One region of the Pseudoalteromonas sp. CST2 genome, then DNA from elsewhere that is predicted to be linked to it. Evidence: riboswitches for the same ligand, from Rfam matches in the RefSeq annotation. Region 1 holds a riboswitch; the other holds the start of a gene.
The links. A riboswitch is a leader RNA that binds a small molecule or an ion and turns the genes downstream of it on or off. The one in region 1 is predicted to bind lysine.

Region 1 (9,557 bases):
TGCATTTAATATCGTTATCATTAAACGCAATTGATTTATTTCTATGAAATGCACTGGCGATATTTGCAATGATTAAACGGTGTTCTCCGTTTTCTTTTATTTCCAGTACATTGTATTCGAAATTATCTTTGTAAATGCCTTGCCACAAACCTGGAGTTAATTTTAAATTTTCCGCATGTGCGGGGAGCGAAGCAAAAAAGACGAACAGAGTGGCTGTAAAATATTTTAAAAATGCCAAGGTATGAGTCCTTTATTAACAAAAAAGCTCACATTTTGTGAGCTTTTTAAAAACTAACTTTAAACTTACAGCTGCTTTTGCGGCGGGAAGTTGCTTAAAATATTAGCGACTGTTTCTTTAATTGATGCTTCGCGTTGCTCAGGCGATTGTTTTTTCTTTAAACGGCCTTCTTTTGCGCCGCGCCATACAAGCTGGTTTGATTCGCGGTCAATAATATCAATTACTAACGTACCCACTTCGTATTCGCGGGCGCTAATATCGCGTTGAAAACCCGTACCCCAGTATCCCCAACGTGCGCCGTAGCCTACGTTAAAGCTGTCTACTTCTAGCTCTTTATCTACCGATGCATGGTAGTTAACTAGTACGTCAGCTTGGGCTGGGTCTACTAGGCTCATACCTAATGTTTGGCTAAGCTCATTATTAACGGCAGTACGTACACGTTTTTCCATTAAGCCGTTAATTTGGTAGTTTGTGGTGTCTTTGGTTAGGCTCGCGTTTTCTACCCAAGCAAATGTTTTAAAATTACTAAAGTTGGCTGATTTGTCGTAATCCCAGTCTGGGGTTTGCGTACAGGCTGTAAGTAATGTCAGCGCTGCAACAATAAGTATATTTTTCATTACCTTTGCTCCAATAAAATGCGTTAATTTAAAATAACACACATCGTTTAAATGTGTATTAGTTTAACGTCCTATATTTTAGTTTAGTTGGTTTGCCTTAACGGCCAATTAATTGTGCTCAACTTCAATCCAGTCTTTTTCGTCTACCCAGTTTTGGGCGCCATCTTTTACTGAACGAATAGGTACAATGTAATCACAGCTTACCTGCGGCTTAACCGAGGCAAAAATTGGCACAAAGCCAAAGCTCAGTGCCGTTTCTATGATTGCTTTTTGGTTTTGGGGGTCAATGTCTGCCGCTTCATCAATATAAATAGGTATACGGTAAAGGTTTTGTTCCTGATCGCTTAATAAGTAACGAATAAACAACATGCCACATAATAACTTAATAGTAATACGAGTGCCGTTTGAGCCAGCTGAATCGATTTTTTCAAAGTGTTCGGTTTCGCCAGCGCGGTTAACCACTTCAAAACGAATATCAAATAAGTCAGTTAATGTAAGGCCTGCTTTGTCGGAGGCAAGTTTTATTAGGTGATCTTTTGCTTCGTTTACCGCGCTTTCGCTGTAAGGTTCTTGGCTTAATAAGTCAAGGGTGTCGCCTTGCTCAAACTGATGCGACGTGCTGATAATGGTATCAATACTATCAACCAGCATTTTGCGCGGTATTACGTTAATTTTAAACGCTTGAAGGTTAGAAATACGGTGCTGGCTTATGCCTTTATTAAAGCTGTTCATTTCGCGGCGAAGTCGGTCTAAGTCTTCACGCAAGCCTTTAATTGTGGCGGCTACTTCGGTCAGGGCTACGCGGCCTTGGCGCTCAACGGCATCGCGTTCGTTATCAAGGTTATGAAACGCGCTAATCAACTTTTGGTATTTAGTAAATTCGTCGTTTTCGTTATCGAACTTAGTAATACCCGCGTTATATACATGCAAATAGGTATTACGTACGTTTATGTCAAAGTTGCGCAGCTCTTGGCAGTCTTTATTAAAGTGATGTACTAAGTCGCTTAAGTTATCAAAGTCGACTGTTATATCAATCATATACGGGGTAACTTTACCGCTGTATAAATCAAGCGTGTGGTCAATTCGCTCGCTTTTAACTTGGCGTAGACGCTCAGTTTGGCGACTAATTTGCTCTTGCTTAGATTTAATTAACGAGCGCCTGTCAGCAATTGAGCCACTATTTTTTTGAATGTCTTGTAGGTAGTCGTCAACTTGTTCGCGCTCTGCTAATAACTGCTCTTTTAGCATGGATTGCGCTTCTACCGACTGCTGCATTACCTCAAATTGCTCTAAGCGTTTTAGGGCGCTCTCTGCGCTCATTAGCTCATCGTAAAGTGCATCTTTTTCTTTTTGTTTATCGGCCACGTTAGCGGCTACTTCGCGCTGTTGTTTAAACTCTTTTAACGAGCGTTCCAGCGCGTCTAGCTGAGCGCTAAGCTGGGCTTTGTTTTCGCCGCTTTGCATTTGCACTGGCGAAAGTTTTTTAAGTTTAATGCTTGCCCCTGGCAGGGTTAGTACACCGCCTTTAACGTTTTCGCTTAATAGCGATAAAAATTCCCCAAAGGCGTCTTCATCATCAATGGTTATATCGCCATTGCTGGTGGTGGCAAACGAGAGAATATCGGGGTTTAAAATGCGCGATATTTCTTCTACTTCTTTAAGTGATAGGTCTTCGCGCATTCGAGTAAACAAATTAAACTCAAGGTTTTTAAGCTGCAGTTTTAAGCTTTTAATTTGCTTTTGCGTTTCGCTAATGCGGTAATCAAGCGTGTGTAGGCTTTGCCCTTGTGCGCTGGTAATAGAGTGCGAAAGTGACTCGTAGTCTTGCTTAAGTTGGCCAAGGTTGGCTTTAAGGGTGGCTTTATTTACCAGTTCAAATTCGCTTTTAAGAGCGCTGTAATCTAAAAACCATTGCTCTATTTGGGTTTGCCTGCGCTCTATATCGCGCGATTGCTGTACGTATAAGCTTTGTTTTTGCTCAAACTCGTGTTTTTCGTGCTCTATGTCTTCAAGGGCAATGGCTAGTTCGCTTAGTTGCTCTTCTTGGTAGGTATCAAAGTCTATTAATGCTTGATCAATTTTAGGCGCGTAGGCTGCTAACTTACCTTTAAGCACGGTTTGGTTTTCAAGCATTGATTCAAGCGCTGTTATTGGCTCTTGCATTGATTCAAGCGCTTTTAATTCGCGTTTAGCCCGATTTACTTTATCAAACGAGCGACGCCATACCTCGTAAAAGTCCACTTTAGAGTTAGACATATGGCGTTCAAACACACGCAGCATAAAGCGTTTAACATCGCTTGCACCCAATTTGTGTAAGTTAAGAATACGCCTAAAAATTTCTTTATAAATGGCGGAGTCTTGCACGTTATTAAGCGGGATCATTTTTAAATTAATGTCGCCGTCAAAAGGGGTTGCGCCGCCGGTAAGCAGGGCGTTTAGCTCTTGTGCTTTAAGCTCTATAGGGTTGTAACCTTGCGTTTTTAAATGATTAAACAGCTTGGTAAACTTAATAATGGTATTACCTTGCGTGTACTGCGCTAAATCAAGTTTGCCTTGATAACAAAAGTACTGATGCGCGTAACCGGCTATTTTACCAAGGCCTGCTACACCAATAACCACCGAGCCATGGGGGAGGTTGGCTTCGAGCAAAATGTACGACTGATCTGATGAAAAATAAAATTTACGGGTTTCATCTAAATCGTGCCCGTCCCATTCGGTTAAGCGTAAATCGTTTATTAGCGGAAATTGCAGGGCGTTTATAACCGAGCTTTTACCGGTATTGTTTGGCGCACAAATAGAGCTGCTTTTATCAAGCGGAATAACACATTTTGCATAACCTGCGGTATTAAGTAGGGCGAGTTTACTTAGTCCGTATAAGTTTTTCATTGCTCGTCCTCTGTAATGTAGGTTTCTTCGTTTACTTCCATAAGTGCATCAATATAGCGGTGAATAGGCGCTTGTAGCATAAAGCCGCCTTCGACTTCGCGGGCAAGGCCTAAACGTACCATGCGCAGGTATACGTCTTTACGTAAATCTGAGCCCGAAAATATCTCAAGCTGATCAAACAAGTGTTTATTAATTTGCACTAAGGTTTGCATCAGTTCTAAGTCGTTTACTTCATCAAACAGGGCACGCATTGGGTCTTTACCCGTATTGGCAAAATGCTCAATTAAAATGTAAATAGTCAGTGCAATAGCACGAGATATTTTACCCATGTTTGGCGTGCTTTCGTCGCTGGCAAAGTAGTAAAAGCCGCGGCTGTCGTTTTTTAAATCGTGGCCAAGGGCGCTAAATAAGGCGCTATAAGATTCTATGTGCTGGTCAAGCTCTTGCCACATTACGTTGTCTTGTTCGCAAATATGGTAACCCGCACCTAATTTTTTATTAATGGCTTGTAGGTGCGTAAGCTCGTCTAAGTTTATATGTGTCATGTGTTACTCGTCTGCCTGTGTATCTGGCTGAGGCGCAGAATTAAATGGGTATAACGAAAAATGCTGGCCGGCAATTTTTACGCGTGTCTTTTCATCGCTTTGGCTAATGTGAATTTCACTGTCGCTGACTAGTTTTTGATATAAAAATAGCATTTCGTCGGCGTCTAATTCTGGGTAGCTTTCATCTAAAAATTGCAGTAATGGCTGGGGCTTTTTACGTTTTTTATTAAAGCGTTTTGCAAAGCTTGTTTTAACATCGTGGTAATCAGGAATGTTTGGCGTAACAAATGCCGGCACGTCTTGTTGCTCTGGGAGCTGGTATTCTTCGTGTTCAAATTCTACCAAGCTTGCCATATAGGCAACTATATGACGCTGCTGGCCAAGCGAATAACGCTGCGCATCGCTTACAAAGTTTGGTTGTACCGCGCTTAGCATGTTGTCTACGCCATTTTTACGCACAAGGCCCAGCACTTTTGCTGCCTGGCGGGTAATTAGGTTATTACGGCGTAGCTCTTCGCGCAGTGGCATAAGCATATCGGCACTTTTGCGTAAGCTTTCTCGGCCAACTAAATGCATTTCGAGTATCCGAGTACGCAATTGCTCAAGCATACGTTTGTCGTTGTAGGCTTTACCTGAGCGTTCAATGTGCTCTATTTGCTTACTTATTTGTTGCTCAATAAGTGTAAAACAGGCATGAAAGTCACCGCGAATATCGACCATTTCAAGCATCGGCTCTATGTATTCATCAAAGGCTTCTATTACCGCTTTGTAGCGCTTTTGCAAAGATTGCACCGCGTGATCAGATTTAGCTTGCTCAACAATGTTTAAAATAGCGTTTTCGTTGTGCGCGTAAAGCTTCATTATTTTACGCACCCGATCATCCATAATGCGGCTATAGCGGCGTAAATCGTCATAGTCTTCTATTTCGCCGGCATTATCTAAACGGTTTCCTAGGCGTGCTAAATCATCAACCAAAACGCTAATTTCTTGTGCTAAACCTAGGTGTTCTTCTTGTAATAAAAAGGTCGCAAAATCGGCAATGGCGCGGTTTATTTCAAGCTGGGATGATTTAGCCAATGGAATAAGTATGTCTTGATTGAGCAAACGATTTGTTTCTTTGTAAATGCGCTCGTTTGTCCATGTGGGCTGTTTTTGCTTAATAGCGTTTTGCACGTCTTTGAGGCTAAAGTCGGCCATTTTAAAACGTTTAAATAATAGCTCTAAAACACCCCAATGTTCGCTAAGGGTGTTAAGCAGCTTTTTAGCTGGGATCATAATGCGGTGATACATCCTAGTAATGAGTTAACTACGCTTAAAGCAGAGCGTAGTTTTTATATTTTTATAATAAAAAGTACTCGTTATTAACTGGCTTAATTTACACATTTTTTTAGCTGGCGTACAGGCGAGTTACATTAAGCGCTGTAAAAGTAGCCAGCAATGTAAACCTTGGCTAAATTATTCGCGTTATATTAACTAAAACACCTTGACAGCTAGACGTCTAAACGATAACTTTCAAAGCCCCGCTACACAGTGGGGTTTTGTTTTATTAGCCACAGGTTAATACAACATTCAGAAGAGGTGCGATACTTAGGTATTTAATGGTAGGTGACGAACGCCCATAACCATTAAAGAGGGAAGTACTCGCCGAGGAAAACAAGGTTACGTCAACCGTGTTTTTCGGTTTATGGGGCTGAATCCCCAAAACTGTCACCAACTTAGGTGGAGAGCTTCTGGCAGTGGACACATCTTATTTGCATTCCTTTGCCAAGTTCTTCTTGTTTTTTAGCGGTTTGGATACCGCGAAAGGAGACGAAATGACTACCCAATCAGTGCCACAAACAGTATCAGGCGCAAAATCAGATTACATCGTTGCCAAATTTGGCGGAACCAGTGTTGCAAACTTTGAAGCGATGAGTCGCTGCAGCGAAATTATTGTTGCAGATAAAAGCGTACGTATTGTAGCTGTGAGCGCCAGTGCCGGCGTAACTAACCACTTAGTTGCACTGTGCAAACCCAACCTTAGTAAAGAGCAGCGCCAAGCACACATAGATGGCGTATTGGCTATTCAACAGGCTATTTTAGATGAGCTGTCGCTTGATGCCGATTTAGCCGTAGGTTTTAACGAGACGTTAAAAGCGTTTCAAACGTTAGCCCTTGAAACACTCACCACTGATCAACAACACGATGAGCTGCTTAGCTTTGGCGAACGTTTATCGTCTTATTTATTTGCTCAAGTGCTGCGCTTAAAAGGCTTAAATGCAGATAGGTTTGATGTACGCAAAGTGCTTAAAACAGACAGCCAATTTGGTAAAGCAACGCCCGATGTTGCGGCCACTGCACAAGCGGCTAAAGACCTGTTAATTCCGTTATTAGATGAGCAAGTAATAGTTACACAAGGGTTTATTGGTAGTGATGAATTTGGCCAAACCACAACGCTTGGCCGTGGTGGCTCTGACTACAGTGCGGCGTTATTAGCAGAGGCTATTAACGCTAAAAGTGTACACATTTGGACCGATGTAGTGGGTATTTTTAGCACCGACCCGCGTTTATGCGCTAAGGCAACGCCAATTGCCCGTTTAAGCTTTGATGAAGCCGCAGAAATGGCGACATTTGGCGCAAAAGTATTGCACCCTGCAACTATTTTACCAGCAAGCCGTAGCCATATTAATGTATTTGTAGGCTCTAGCCGCGAGCCAGAGCGCGGAGGAACGTGGATTGAGCGTGAAAAATCGCAGCAGCCAGGTATTCGTGCCGTTACGCAGCGTAAAAACCAAATATTGCTAACCCTTAAAAGCCCGGAAATGTTATTAGCAAGTGGCTTTTTGGCCCGTGTATTTACCATTTTAAGTGAATTTAATATATCAGTAGACTTAGTGACTACCTCAGAAATTAGTGTTGCCATTACGCTCGATAACGCGCCTAATGCCTCGCGACCTGAGCTTGAGCAAGCGTGTTTAGATAAATTGGCCGAATTTTGTCATGTATCGGTTGAAAACAACTTAACCTTAGTGGCGCTTATAGGCTCTGAAATACAGCTACGCCAGCACGAAATGAACTTAATGAACGTATTAAAAGACTTTAATATTCGATTAATTTGTCATGGTGCAAGTAAGCACAACTTATGCTTTTTAGTAGAGCAAAGCGAATCAGATACCGTGGTACAAGCAATACACAGCCGCTTATTAGAAAGCGCTGCTTAAGCTTTTAAAGCCAAGTTATTAAGTATCTAAGTTATTGAGTATCTAAGTTATTAAGTATAAAGCACCGCCAGTCGGTGCTTTTTTTATGCGCCACGCTTATATCAAACTCCTCATTGGCAACCGTTATGGTGTTACTCGATGCTGTTAGGTTTAACAAAGAAAATTCATCAAATACATTTGGGCTAAGCAATTGCGCTATTGGGCGGCTAGTTGCTTTAGCGAGTGCCTCTTTTAAGGTCCAAATTCTAAAAAAGCTCTGAGCTTGCTCTTTTATAGCCAAAGGCGCGCTAATTAAGGCAATTTCAGCCTTATGATAAAAATGCTTAGCGAGCTTTTCGAATGGGCGTTTTAAGTTTATTTTTTCAATATCAAAGCCAAACTCCGCCTTAGTAACATTAAGTGCTACGCTAACTAAGCCATGTGAGTGCGAAATACAGGTATTTATAACGGTGTGGTTTATATGGAGCTGCAGTTTTGAGCATTCTTCATTAAAGTGGGTGCTCATTTTATTAAGCGGTATGTGTGCGTATTGGGGCTGAGTATGCTTTGCAAGTTGCTTTAGTAATATACGCGATGCTAGATATTCTTGCTTTGCTTGCATGCGTTTACGGCGATTTATAATGCTTAGCTCAAATGGGCTTAGGTACTGGGTTAAATCAAGGTGTTCTACATTAAGTGTGTTGGCGTTAAACACTAAAATAGTATTGTTGCTAGGGGGTAAATCGCTATAAAAAGAGGGAGCAATACTTAGGGTGTTTTTAAAAAAGTGGTTAGTCATACGCGCTTAAAATAAGTGAGTGCTGTAATTATGAGCGGTTAACAGCGGTTATTTATGCCAAAAGCAATTTTATTACTCAGTTGGCATTAAATATGGTTTAATTCACAATAATCAAAGAATAACAGAATTTGTAGATGTATGGCACAAGTGCGTGATGGATTTCAAAGCCGTTTTGGTTTTGTTTTAGCCGCTGCAGGCGCAGCAGTGGGTTTAGGTAATATTTGGGGTTTTCCTACGCAGGCGGCCAACCATGGTGGCGGTGCATTTTTATTGGTTTACTTTGTAGTTATATTTTTACTTGCGCTACCTGCGCTTTATACCGAACTTTATTTAGGCCACCAAGCGCAAGCAAACCCAGTAAAAGCATTGGGTAATGCGTGGCAAAATACCAACAAAAAAGTAGGGGCTGCCGCAGGATATATTGGCCTTGCGGGCGCTGTGGTTATGCTTAGCTTTTATTCTATTGTAGCTGGGTGGATGCTCTCTTACGCGATAGAGCCTATTACTACATTTTTTGGTTTTACCGCCGCAAGCGAATTTTTACACAGCGACTCTATGGTGCGTAATTTTATATTTACGCCGCTTATGCTTATTTTAACCGCCAGTATTATTTTAAAAGGGGTTAAGTCGGGTATTGAAACCTGGTCACGCCGTTTAATGCCATTGTTGTTGGTGCTACTAATAGGCTTAATTTTTTATATAGCCAGTTTAGAAGGCGCCAGCGAAGGGTTTGCTGCTTATTTAATTCCTAATTTTAGCCAAGTGCTTGACCCAAATTTAATTATTGCTGCAATGGGGCAGGCGTTTTTCTCGCTCTCATTAGGGGTTGGCTGCATGATGATTTATGGCTCGTACCTGCAGCCAGATGCAAACCTGCCAAAACTAACTGCAAGCGTTGCACTACTTGATACCAGCGTGGCATTTTTAGCAGGTTTACTGATAGTGCCTGCAATTTATGTAGCGCAGCATAACGGGGTAGAGGTGTTTAGCGGCGGAAAACTTATAGGTGAAGGGCAGCTTATATTTGCTATTTTACCTGAGCTTTTTAGTACCATGGGCGAAATTGGTTTACTAATTGGGTTACTGTTTTTTGTACTTATGTCGATTGCATCGGTTACATCTACTATTTCTACCACAGAAATACCGGTAGCGTTTTTAGTAGAAAACCACCGCGTAGATCGTACTAAAGCAACGTGGGCCGTTAGCCTAGTGGTGTTAATATGCGCTAGTGCAATAATATTAAACTTTGAGTGGCTATTTGGTTTAGTAATCATGCTATTTACTCAGTACCAA
Region 2 (9,557 bases), on a different contig from region 1:
TCAAAAAGCTCATTATCGTAAAACCTCTTCTAGCAATAACGATGCATCGCTTTGCTCGTCGCGGTATTTAACAATGAGTGCACACGACATGCTTAAGCCTTGCTCACGAGCCCATTCGTTAGACGCAGGGCGAGAGCCTGGTATTACAATAGCGTACTCTGGAATTGGCTCGCCTTTATCTAGCTGGCGCTCGTTAACACAGTCGTAAACCGGAATAGTTGCAGATAAACGCACACCTGGGGCAAGTACCGCGCCTTTTTTAACCACTACGCCTTCAACAATGACACAACCTGCGCCAATAAACGCATCGTCTTCAACCACGACTGGGCTTGCCCCAATTGGCTCAAGTACACCACCAAGTTGAACAGCTGCGCTTAAATGTACATTTTTACCAACTTGTGCACACGAACCCACTAATGCGTGGCTATCAACCATAGTACCTTCGTCGATGTATGCGCCAATATTTACGTACGCTGGTGGCATAATAATAGTGCCTTTAGCTACGTAGGCACCGCGGCGAACACTGGTGCCACCTGGTACCATACGCACGCCATCTTCAGTGCTAAATTCTTGTGGTGCAAGGTTGTGCTTATCAACAAACCCGCCTGCAAACTCGGTGTTAGTGCCATTTTTAAAGGCTTCTAAAATGCCTTGTTTTACTTCTACGTTAGCTTCCCATTGGCCGCTTTCGTTTTGTGATGCTGCGCGTACTGCGCCCGATTCTAAATTATTTAGTAGTTCTAACCAGCTCATTATAAAAACCTGTGTTTAATGCCAAGATAAAATGGTGTCGTTTGCAGTGGTAATGCAATCGGTTTGCGTTAACTCAAGATGCGTTAAAGGTGGACGCAACAGTGGGCTATTTAAACGCCCTTGCTGGTGCATTAGCACTTTAACGGGTATAGGGTTTGCTACAGCAAATAGGCTATTAATAGCGCGAGTCCACTGAGCAAATAAATTGGGGTGTTGACCGCTTAGGCTGCGCTTTACAAATTCGTGTGTTTGCAAAGGCCATGCATTGGCCGCAACCGAAACTAAGCCTTTTGCACCTGCTTGGGCAAAGTAGGGCATAAGTGCATCGTCGCCACTGTATAGCGCTAAATTAGGCGCGGCTTGTCGGTATGCTTCAAATTGGGTGATGTTGCCACTGGCTTCTTTTAAAGCCCACAGTTTTGGGTGCGCTTTTAAGTTTTCAATGGTTTCGATAGGAATGCTTACACCGCTGCGCCCAGGTACGTTGTATAACATACACGGATGCGCGCTTTCGTTTAATAAGCTTTCGTACCAATGTGTTTGACCTACAGCCCCTGGTTTTGCATAAAGAGGCGAGCCTAATAAGTAGCTGTGAATAGGTAATTGGTTACAGTAGCTAACCCATTCTTTTTGTTGGGCCAAGTTACTACCACCAACAGCAACCATAAGCGGTACACTGGGTTTTAATTGGCACACGTGCTCAACAATGCCTTGCTGCTCTTTAAGCGTAAGGGCTAAGCCTTCACCTGTGCTACCGAGCAGTAAAATACCGTTGTGTGCCGCTTCTTGTTCGCTAACAAGTGTTGTGAGCGTGTCGTAGTCAACATTACCTTGTTGATCAAACGGCGTAACAAGCGCTGTCCACAGTGCGTAGTCGTCTAAATTGAAGTTGTGAATCATCTCTTACGAACCTATAAGGTGTTCGAGATATTAAGGAGGCTGTATGATGTGAGCCGCATTAACGTCGTTCGAACAGTATTCGAAGAGCGAATGGGCTTAAAATAATAGGGCGCACGGCCTTATTATTTAAGACCAGAAGCTCTCCACCAAACTAATAAGCTGCTCTAAAACAGCTATTGGTGACAGTCGCTAGGATTCAACCTAGTCGCCCGAAGTAATTGCTTCGCAAAAGCGTTTACCTCTCGGCGGTATTCCCCTCACATATGCTCACTGGAGTTTGCGCTCCTAACATACGCTACCTGAATAACGCACCTCTTCTAGCCCTTTGTATTTTGTTTAACCGCAAAAGGCTTAACAAAATACAATTTAAATAGGGTAATTGCGGCGATTAAAACATTTTAGCCGTCTAGGTGTCAAGTTGCAGGATACAGATTAGTTCATCGAAAATGTGGGTGGTTACGTATTAGCTGCTTTTCTCGTAAACTAACCCTATGAGCAGTGATGAGGTATTTAATAAGTATGGAAAAATTTAGCGATATTTATAAGCGAGCAGTAGAGCGAAAAGGTTCTGAAAAAATGCTTAAGTTATTACTCGCAAAACCCTTATCTAAAAAAGCATTAAGCGCATTAAGTGACGACGACTGGCTTGAAGAGTTTACCCGTAAAGTATTTCAAAGCGGGTTTTACTGGTCGGTAATAAACAGTAAATGGCCAGGTTTTAGAGAGGTTTTTTGGCAGTTTAGTGTTGATAAATTACTTATGATGCCGCCCGATATGCTCGAGCAAAAAGCAACTGATGAGCGCATTATTCGTAATTATAAAAAGGTAAAAACAATTCCTGAAAATGCCTACATGATCCACGAAATAGCACAGCAACATGGCAGTTTTAGCCAGTTTGTAGCTAACTGGCCAGGCGATGACATTATTGGTTTATGGGCGCATTTAAAAAAACACGGCGCCCGTTTGGGCGGCAATACAGGCCCGTATGCCTTAAGAGCGCTTGGTAAAGATACTTTTTTACTTTCGCGAGATGTAGAAAGTTACCTAAGAGCGCACAAAATTATCGATGGCGGCCTGCAAACTAAAAAATCGCTCACTGCCGCACAGGCGTTTTTTAACGAAATGCAAAAGCAAAGTGGTTTGAGCCTGCAAGAACTTAGCTTAATTGTGGCTTACAGCGTGGGCGACAATCGCGTAGGCATAAGCCAACAAACAGAGGATTAACCATGAAACTAGTGCCAAGATACACAGACATAGCAGATAACTTTGCAATAGAGGATCAACCTTCAAGCGTTGCTGCCCCGCAATTGCTGCTGTGGAACGAAGCGTTAGCACAGCAGTTTAATATTGATGTTGAGCCAGCGCTGCGGGCCAGTACTTTTGCTGGTAACGAGCCGCAACCGGTAAATGCTGTAGCGCTTGGCTATTCTGGGCATCAGTTTGGGCACTTTTCGCCGCGCTTGGGTGATGGGCGAGCGCACTTACTGGGTGCTATCAGCGATGATAAAAATCAGCTGTGGGATATTCAGTTAAAAGGCTCAGGCGCCACTCCTTTTTCAAGAGGAGGCGATGGGCGATGTGCACTAGGCCCCGCTATTCGCGAGTATATTATGAGCGAAGCTATGCACGGCTTAGGGATTAAAACCACGCGGTGTTTGGCTGTTGTAGGCACAGGTGAAGCTGTTTATCGTAATCCGCCGCAACCAGGCGCAATTGTTACCCGCTTAGCAAGTAGCCATATTCGCGTTGGCTCGTTTCAGTATTTAGCAACTCAAGGTGATGTAGAGGGATTAAAAAAATTAGCTGATGTAGCCATTGAGCGTCATTACCCAAGTATTCAATCAACAGGGGCTCAGCGCTATTTAGACTTTTTAGCAGCCGTTATAAATAGTCAGCTAGCGCTGGTTATTAGCTGGATGCGAGTAGGCTTTATTCATGGCGTTATGAATACTGATAATACCTTGATAAGCGGCGAAACTATCGACTACGGCCCGTGTGCAATGGTGAATACCTTTGATTTTGATACCGTGTTTAGCTCAATTGATAAGCAAGGTCGCTATGCCTATGGTAATCAGCCAAATATTGTAAGTTGGAACTGCGCGCGTTTAGCCGAGAGCCTAATACCGCTTATAGATGAAGATGACGAACAAGCTGTAAGTTTAATGACGCCGTTAATTAATCAGTTTTCTACGTTATTTAACGAGCAATATAATCAAATGTGGGCACAAAAATTAGGCTTAGCAGGTTATAACGAAGACGATGTAGAGCTTGTGAGTAAGTTATTATTGTTATTTCAAGAGCATAAGCTCGATTACACCAATACCTTTGATGCCCTAACCGAGTCACTAAAGGGTGGCAAAGTGCCAAATGAATTAACGCAATGGGCCCAGTTATGGCAAAAAAGATGTGATGAAAACAGCTATAACCTAATGAGAGCGGCTAACCCAAGGGTTATACCGCGTAATCACATCGTCGAAGAAATCCTTGCGCAATATAATCAACACGGCGAGAGCGAGCTGCTAAGCGACTTTTTAACGGTGATGAGTAACCCATATGATAAAACAGCTAATTTAGCCCGCTTTCAAGAGACAGGTAAAGATGACAAGGGCTATCAAACTTTTTGCGGTACTTAAGTATTGTAATTAATTGTAAGTTTTTGATTATAAATAGTCATTTTTAAATAATGCAGTGTACAATGATTGAGCAGTTACACACTCGGTGGTATTGTGCGCATTCATAAAAAGTAACTATTTATAAATTACCATAATTTATTAATTGCAGATTAGGTAAAAATTTTTACTTAACCTACAATTGGTGGTTGGAATGCCTGTAGATCGTTGAAAAAATTTATAAACTTTATTTTTCGTTAAGTATCGATTAACAAAAGCTCGGGTAGTGTGTACAAAACTGGTTGAGCTAGTATTGATTAGCTACAATTTTCTAAGTTGTTAAAATGGGAAGAAAACAATGAAATTAAAATCACTTACAATTGCAATTGCGTTAGCTGCAACTAGCGCGTCTACATTCGCTGCCGATAAAGAAGAAGGTTTCTACATTGGTGCATTTGGTGACTACTATGATGCGTCATGGGAAAACATGCGCGCTCAAGCTGGCCTTGACGTAAACGAGTCAACTGGTTGGGGTGTAGAAGCAGGTTACCGTTTCAGCGATTACTGGAGCGCACGCCTTGAGTATGCAGATATGGACTTTAACGCGTTCGATAAAGCTGCGGGCAATCGTAATAATATCGACGGCGAGCGTTACGGTATTGATGCGCTTTACCACCTTGACGGCGGTCCTTTCTACGGTCTATTCGGTATTAAAGAAATGGACGTAGTAGATGACAACACATTCTTAAACGCAGGTGTTGGTTACCAACACTTTATTACTGATGGCTTTTTCGTAAACGCTGAAACTGCGGTATACCAAGGTCTTGATAAAGGTTACACAGATGTAGGTGCTAAAATTGGTATTAACTACTTATTTGGCCAAAACTCTATGCCTGCACAGCCTGTAGAGCCAGCACCAACAGCAGTAGTAGAAGTACCTGTAGAACCTAAAGACAGCGACAACGACAACATCCTAGATAAAGATGATAAATGTCCTAACACGCCAATGACAGACGCTGTTGATGGCGATGGCTGTACTTTATACGAAGACCGTGAAGTAACAACAAGCTTATTAGTTACTTTCCCACATGATTCTGCACAAGTTGGTCAACGTTACTTTGACGACATTGCATCAGTATCTGAGTTCTTAAAAGAGCACGAAGATACAACTGTACTACTTGAAGGCCACGCGTCAGCGGTAGGTAACGCAAACTACAACAAGATGCTTTCTAAAAAGCGTGCTGATGATGTAGCACAAGAGCTAATTAAAGATGGCATTGCTGAAGATCGCATTACAACTGTTGGCCTAGGCGAAGAACGTCTTAAAAACACAGCTAACACGAAAGAAGCTCACGCTGAAAACCGTCGTGTAGAAGCACATGTAAAATCTATTGAACGTGTAAAAGTTAAGCGTTAATAGTTACTTACTTTATTTTAAAAACCCAGCTTAGTGCTGGGTTTTTTTATGCCTTTAAAACAGCATATACAGTATTAATTTGATTAAACAAGAATGATTATTACTTAATAAACATTCACGAAAATAGAATTTACGCTTACCACTATTCATAATATTTATAGTCGGTATAATCAGTTGCTTAGCTGGATGGATTTTCATCTATACATAAAAGCTTTATAATCCCGCGTTAGAATACTATAAGTATTGGGTTACTTTTTTTGCGCATGAGGCGCTACCGAATACTTTCACGTCACCAAGAGGGCAATATTGTGCTACAAGAATATCGTAAACACGTAGAAGAACGTGCCGCGTTAGGTATCGTACCAGCGCCATTAGATGCTCAGCAAACGGCTGATCTTATTGAACTAATTAAAAACCCACCAGCGGGTGAAGAAGAGTTCATCTTAGATTTACTAATCAACCGCGTACCTCCAGGCGTTGATGATGCAGCATACATCAAAGCAGGCTTTTTAGCGGCAGTTGCTAAAGGCGAAGCACAATCTCCATTAGTATCTAAAGAAAAAGCAGCAGAATTATTAGGTACAATGTTAGGTGGTTACAACATCGCCCCAATGATTGAGCTACTTGATGACGAAACACTTGCGCCTATCGCTGTAAAAGGTCTATCAAACACATTATTAATGTTTGATGCATTTTACGACGTAGAAGAAAAAGCAAAAGCAGGCAACGAGCACGCTAAAAAGATTATTCAATCTTGGGCTGACGCTGAATGGTTTACTAACAAGCCAGCTGTTGCTGAAAAAATCTCTGTTACTGTATTTAAAGTAACCGGCGAGACAAACACTGATGATTTATCACCTGCACCAGATGCATGGTCACGTCCAGATATCCCACTTCATGCTTTAGCAATGCTAAAAAATGAGCGCGACGGTATCACTCCTGACAAAGCGGGTGAAGTAGGTCCAATCACTAAACTTGAAGAATTAAAAACACAAGGTTTACCACTTGCATACGTAGGTGACGTTGTAGGTACTGGTTCTTCTCGTAAATCTGCAACTAACTCTGTGCTTTGGTTTATGGGTGATGATATCCCATACGTACCTAATAAGCGCGTTGGTGGTGTATGTTTAGGTAACAAAATTGCGCCTATCTTCTTCAACACAATGGAAGATTCAGGTGCGTTACCAATCGAGTTAAATGTTGATGAGTTCAACATGGGTGATCAAATTGATATTTACCCATACGAAGGTGTAGTTAAGCGCCACGGTACTGATGACGTTATCTCTACTTTTGAACTTAAATCAGACGTAATTTTAGATGAAGTACGTGCCGGCGGCCGTATTCCTCTAATCATTGGTCGTGGTTTAACAGACAAAGCACGTACCTCTTTAGGTTTAGGTGCTACTGACGTATTTAAAGTACCAGCAGTAACAGAAGTATCTGATAAAGGCTTTACACTAGCGCAAAAAATGGTTGGTAAAGCATGTAACGTAGCAGGTATTCGCCCAGGCCAATACTGTGAGCCTAAAATGACCACTGTAGGTTCGCAAGATACTACAGGTCCTATGACACGTGATGAGCTTAAAGACTTAGCATGTTTAGGTTTCTCTGCAGATTTAACAATGCAGTCATTCTGTCATACCTCTGCTTACCCTAAACCAATTGACGTAAACACTCACCATACGCTTCCTGATTTCATCATGAACCGTGGCGGTGTTTCACTTCGCCCTGGTGATGGTGTAATTCACTCTTGGTTAAACCGTATGTTATTACCAGATACTGTAGGTACTGGTGGTGATTCACATACACGTTTCCCATTAGGTATTTCGTTCCCAGCGGGTTCAGGTGCAGTAGCGTTCGCAGCAGCAACAGGTGTTATGCCACTTGATATGCCTGAGTCTATTTTGGTTCGCTTTAAAGGTGAAATGCAACCAGGTATCACTTTACGTGACCTAGTACACGCAATCCCTTACTACGGTATTAAGCAAGGCTTATTAACAGTAGAGAAAAAAGGTAAAATCAACGAATTCTCTGGTCGCGTACTAGAAATTGAAGGTGTTGAGCACTTAACTGTTGAGCAAGCGTTTGAATTATCAGATGCATCAGCAGAGCGTTCAGCAGCAGGTTGTACTGTTAAGCTTTCTAAAGAGTCTATCAGCGAATACCTTGAGTCTAACATTGTTATGCTTAAGTGGATGATCTCTGAAGGTTACGGCGATGTACGTACAATCGAACGTCGTATTAATGCAATGCAAGAGTGGTTAGCTAACCCAGAACTTATGGAAGCTGACGCTGATGCAGAGTACAAGCACGTTGTAGAAATCGACCTAGCAGAAATTAAAGAGCCAATCCTTTGTGCTCCAAATGACCCAGATGATGCGCGTTTACTTTCTGATGTTACTGGCGAGAAAATCGACGAAGTATTCATCGGTTCTTGTATGACTAACATTGGTCACTTCCGTGCTGCGGGTAAATTACTAGATGGCTTTACTGGTCGTATCCCAACTCAACTTTGGGTAGCTCCACCAACTAAGATGGATAAAGACCAACTAACTGACGAAGGTTACTACGGTATCTTTGGTCGTGTTGGTGCGCGTATCGAAACGCCAGGGTGTTCACTGTGTATGGGTAACCAAGCACGTGTTGCTGATAAAGCAACGGTTGTTTCTACCTCAACACGTAACTTCCCTAACCGTTTAGGTACAGGTGCAAATGTATTCTTAGCATCAGCTGAGCTTGCTGCAGTAGCGGCAATTTTAGGTAAATTACCTACACCAGCTGAGTACCAAGAATACGCAGAGAAAATCAATGCAACGGCTGCAGATACATACCGTTACTTGAACTTCCACCGTATGCCTCAGTACACTAAAAAAGCAGACAACGTAATTATTCAGCAAGCTGTATAATTTAAAGCTGTTTTAAAAAAACCCGCTTAGGCGGGTTTTTTATTGGTTAAAATAAAATTGAATATTTCATGCTGTAATAAGTTTTAAATGAATTAAATATAACCATTACCCGCTTTTTATATAAATAATAAAGCAAATATTCCTTTCTACATGCATTAAAATCTCTTTCAATATTCTCATTATTTTAAGCGAGATTTTATGACTGCATTAAACAACCAGAATTTACTGCAACTTCGTTTTATTAACCAAGCAAATATTGATTTGGTTAAGCCTTCTTTTGATAACCTACCTGCTAATCCGTATGCAGATGGTGAATTTCGTAAGCGTCGTTACTCGGTAATTAAATTTCAAAATGGTGAGCTAAAACTACAAGCTGCTAAAGCGTTTGTTCAAGACGATTCCATTAATACCTTTCAGGGTAATGTTGAGCGTACTTATGAAAACTTAGAGCAAAGCTTACTTGAGTCAGAAGGGATGAAAAGCATTGTAAGTGAGTTTTGTGAGCTTACCGGCATTGATGAAGGCCGTGATATTGAAATTCACCAATTTAGAATGCTTGCCATTGATAGCGATACGCCCGCAGCACCTGAAGGTGTGCATCAAGATGGGTTTGACCATGTTTGTGTATGTGGTGTTTCTCACGAAAACTTAGAAGGCGGCGAGCTGCTTGTATACGAAAACAAGCAAGCAGAACCGTGTTTTAAAATGGAAATTAAAGACGGAATGTTTGCACTAATAAACGACCGTCAAGTTTGGCACAATGCAACGCCAATGAACAAAGTAGATACAAACAAGCCAGGTTACCTGGATTGTTTTGTACTTACCTCTTAAGGAATGCTCATGAACATAGCGCAACTACGTGAGCAGTTTCCTGCATTAATACAAACCGTTGATGGTAAATCGCCAATATTTTTAGATGGCCCAGGTGGCTCTCAAGTGCCGCAGTCTGTACTAAATGCAATGACTGCTTAT

Region 2: linked by a shared signal. The riboswitch ahead of dapA (4-hydroxy-tetrahydrodipicolinate synthase) and the one ahead of lysC (lysine-sensitive aspartokinase 3) in region 1 are both predicted to bind lysine.

What each region holds. Positions count from the first base shown of each region.
Region 1 covers NZ_JAQREO010000002.1:9,742-19,298, forward strand. The annotation lists gene PSH41_RS02715 (methionine sulfoxide reductase) at 1-238, opposite strand, end outside; gene PSH41_RS02720 (DUF4136 domain-containing protein) at 304-855, opposite strand; gene PSH41_RS02725 (ATPase) at 964-3,741, opposite strand; gene PSH41_RS02730 (condensin complex protein MksE) at 3,738-4,286, opposite strand; gene PSH41_RS02735 (hypothetical protein) at 4,290-5,561, opposite strand; lysine riboswitch at 5,852-6,024, shown strand; gene lysC (lysine-sensitive aspartokinase 3) at 6,101-7,486, shown strand; gene PSH41_RS02745 (4'-phosphopantetheinyl transferase family protein) at 7,518-8,264, opposite strand; gene PSH41_RS02750 (sodium-dependent transporter) at 8,403-9,557, shown strand, end outside.
Region 2 covers NZ_JAQREO010000011.1:66,455-76,011, reverse strand. The annotation lists gene PSH41_RS14270 (PLP-dependent decarboxylase) at 1-13, opposite strand, end outside; gene PSH41_RS14265 (2,3,4,5-tetrahydropyridine-2,6-dicarboxylate N-succinyltransferase) at 13-753, opposite strand; gene dapA (4-hydroxy-tetrahydrodipicolinate synthase) at 769-1,653, opposite strand; lysine riboswitch at 1,782-1,978, opposite strand; gene PSH41_RS14255 (DNA-3-methyladenine glycosylase I) at 2,173-2,877, shown strand; gene PSH41_RS14250 (protein adenylyltransferase SelO) at 2,880-4,286, shown strand; gene PSH41_RS14245 (OmpA family protein) at 4,621-5,679, shown strand; gene acnB (bifunctional aconitate hydratase 2/2-methylisocitrate dehydratase) at 5,988-8,585, shown strand; gene PSH41_RS14235 (2OG-Fe dioxygenase family protein) at 8,784-9,416, shown strand; gene PSH41_RS14230 (cysteine desulfurase-like protein) at 9,426-9,557, shown strand, end outside.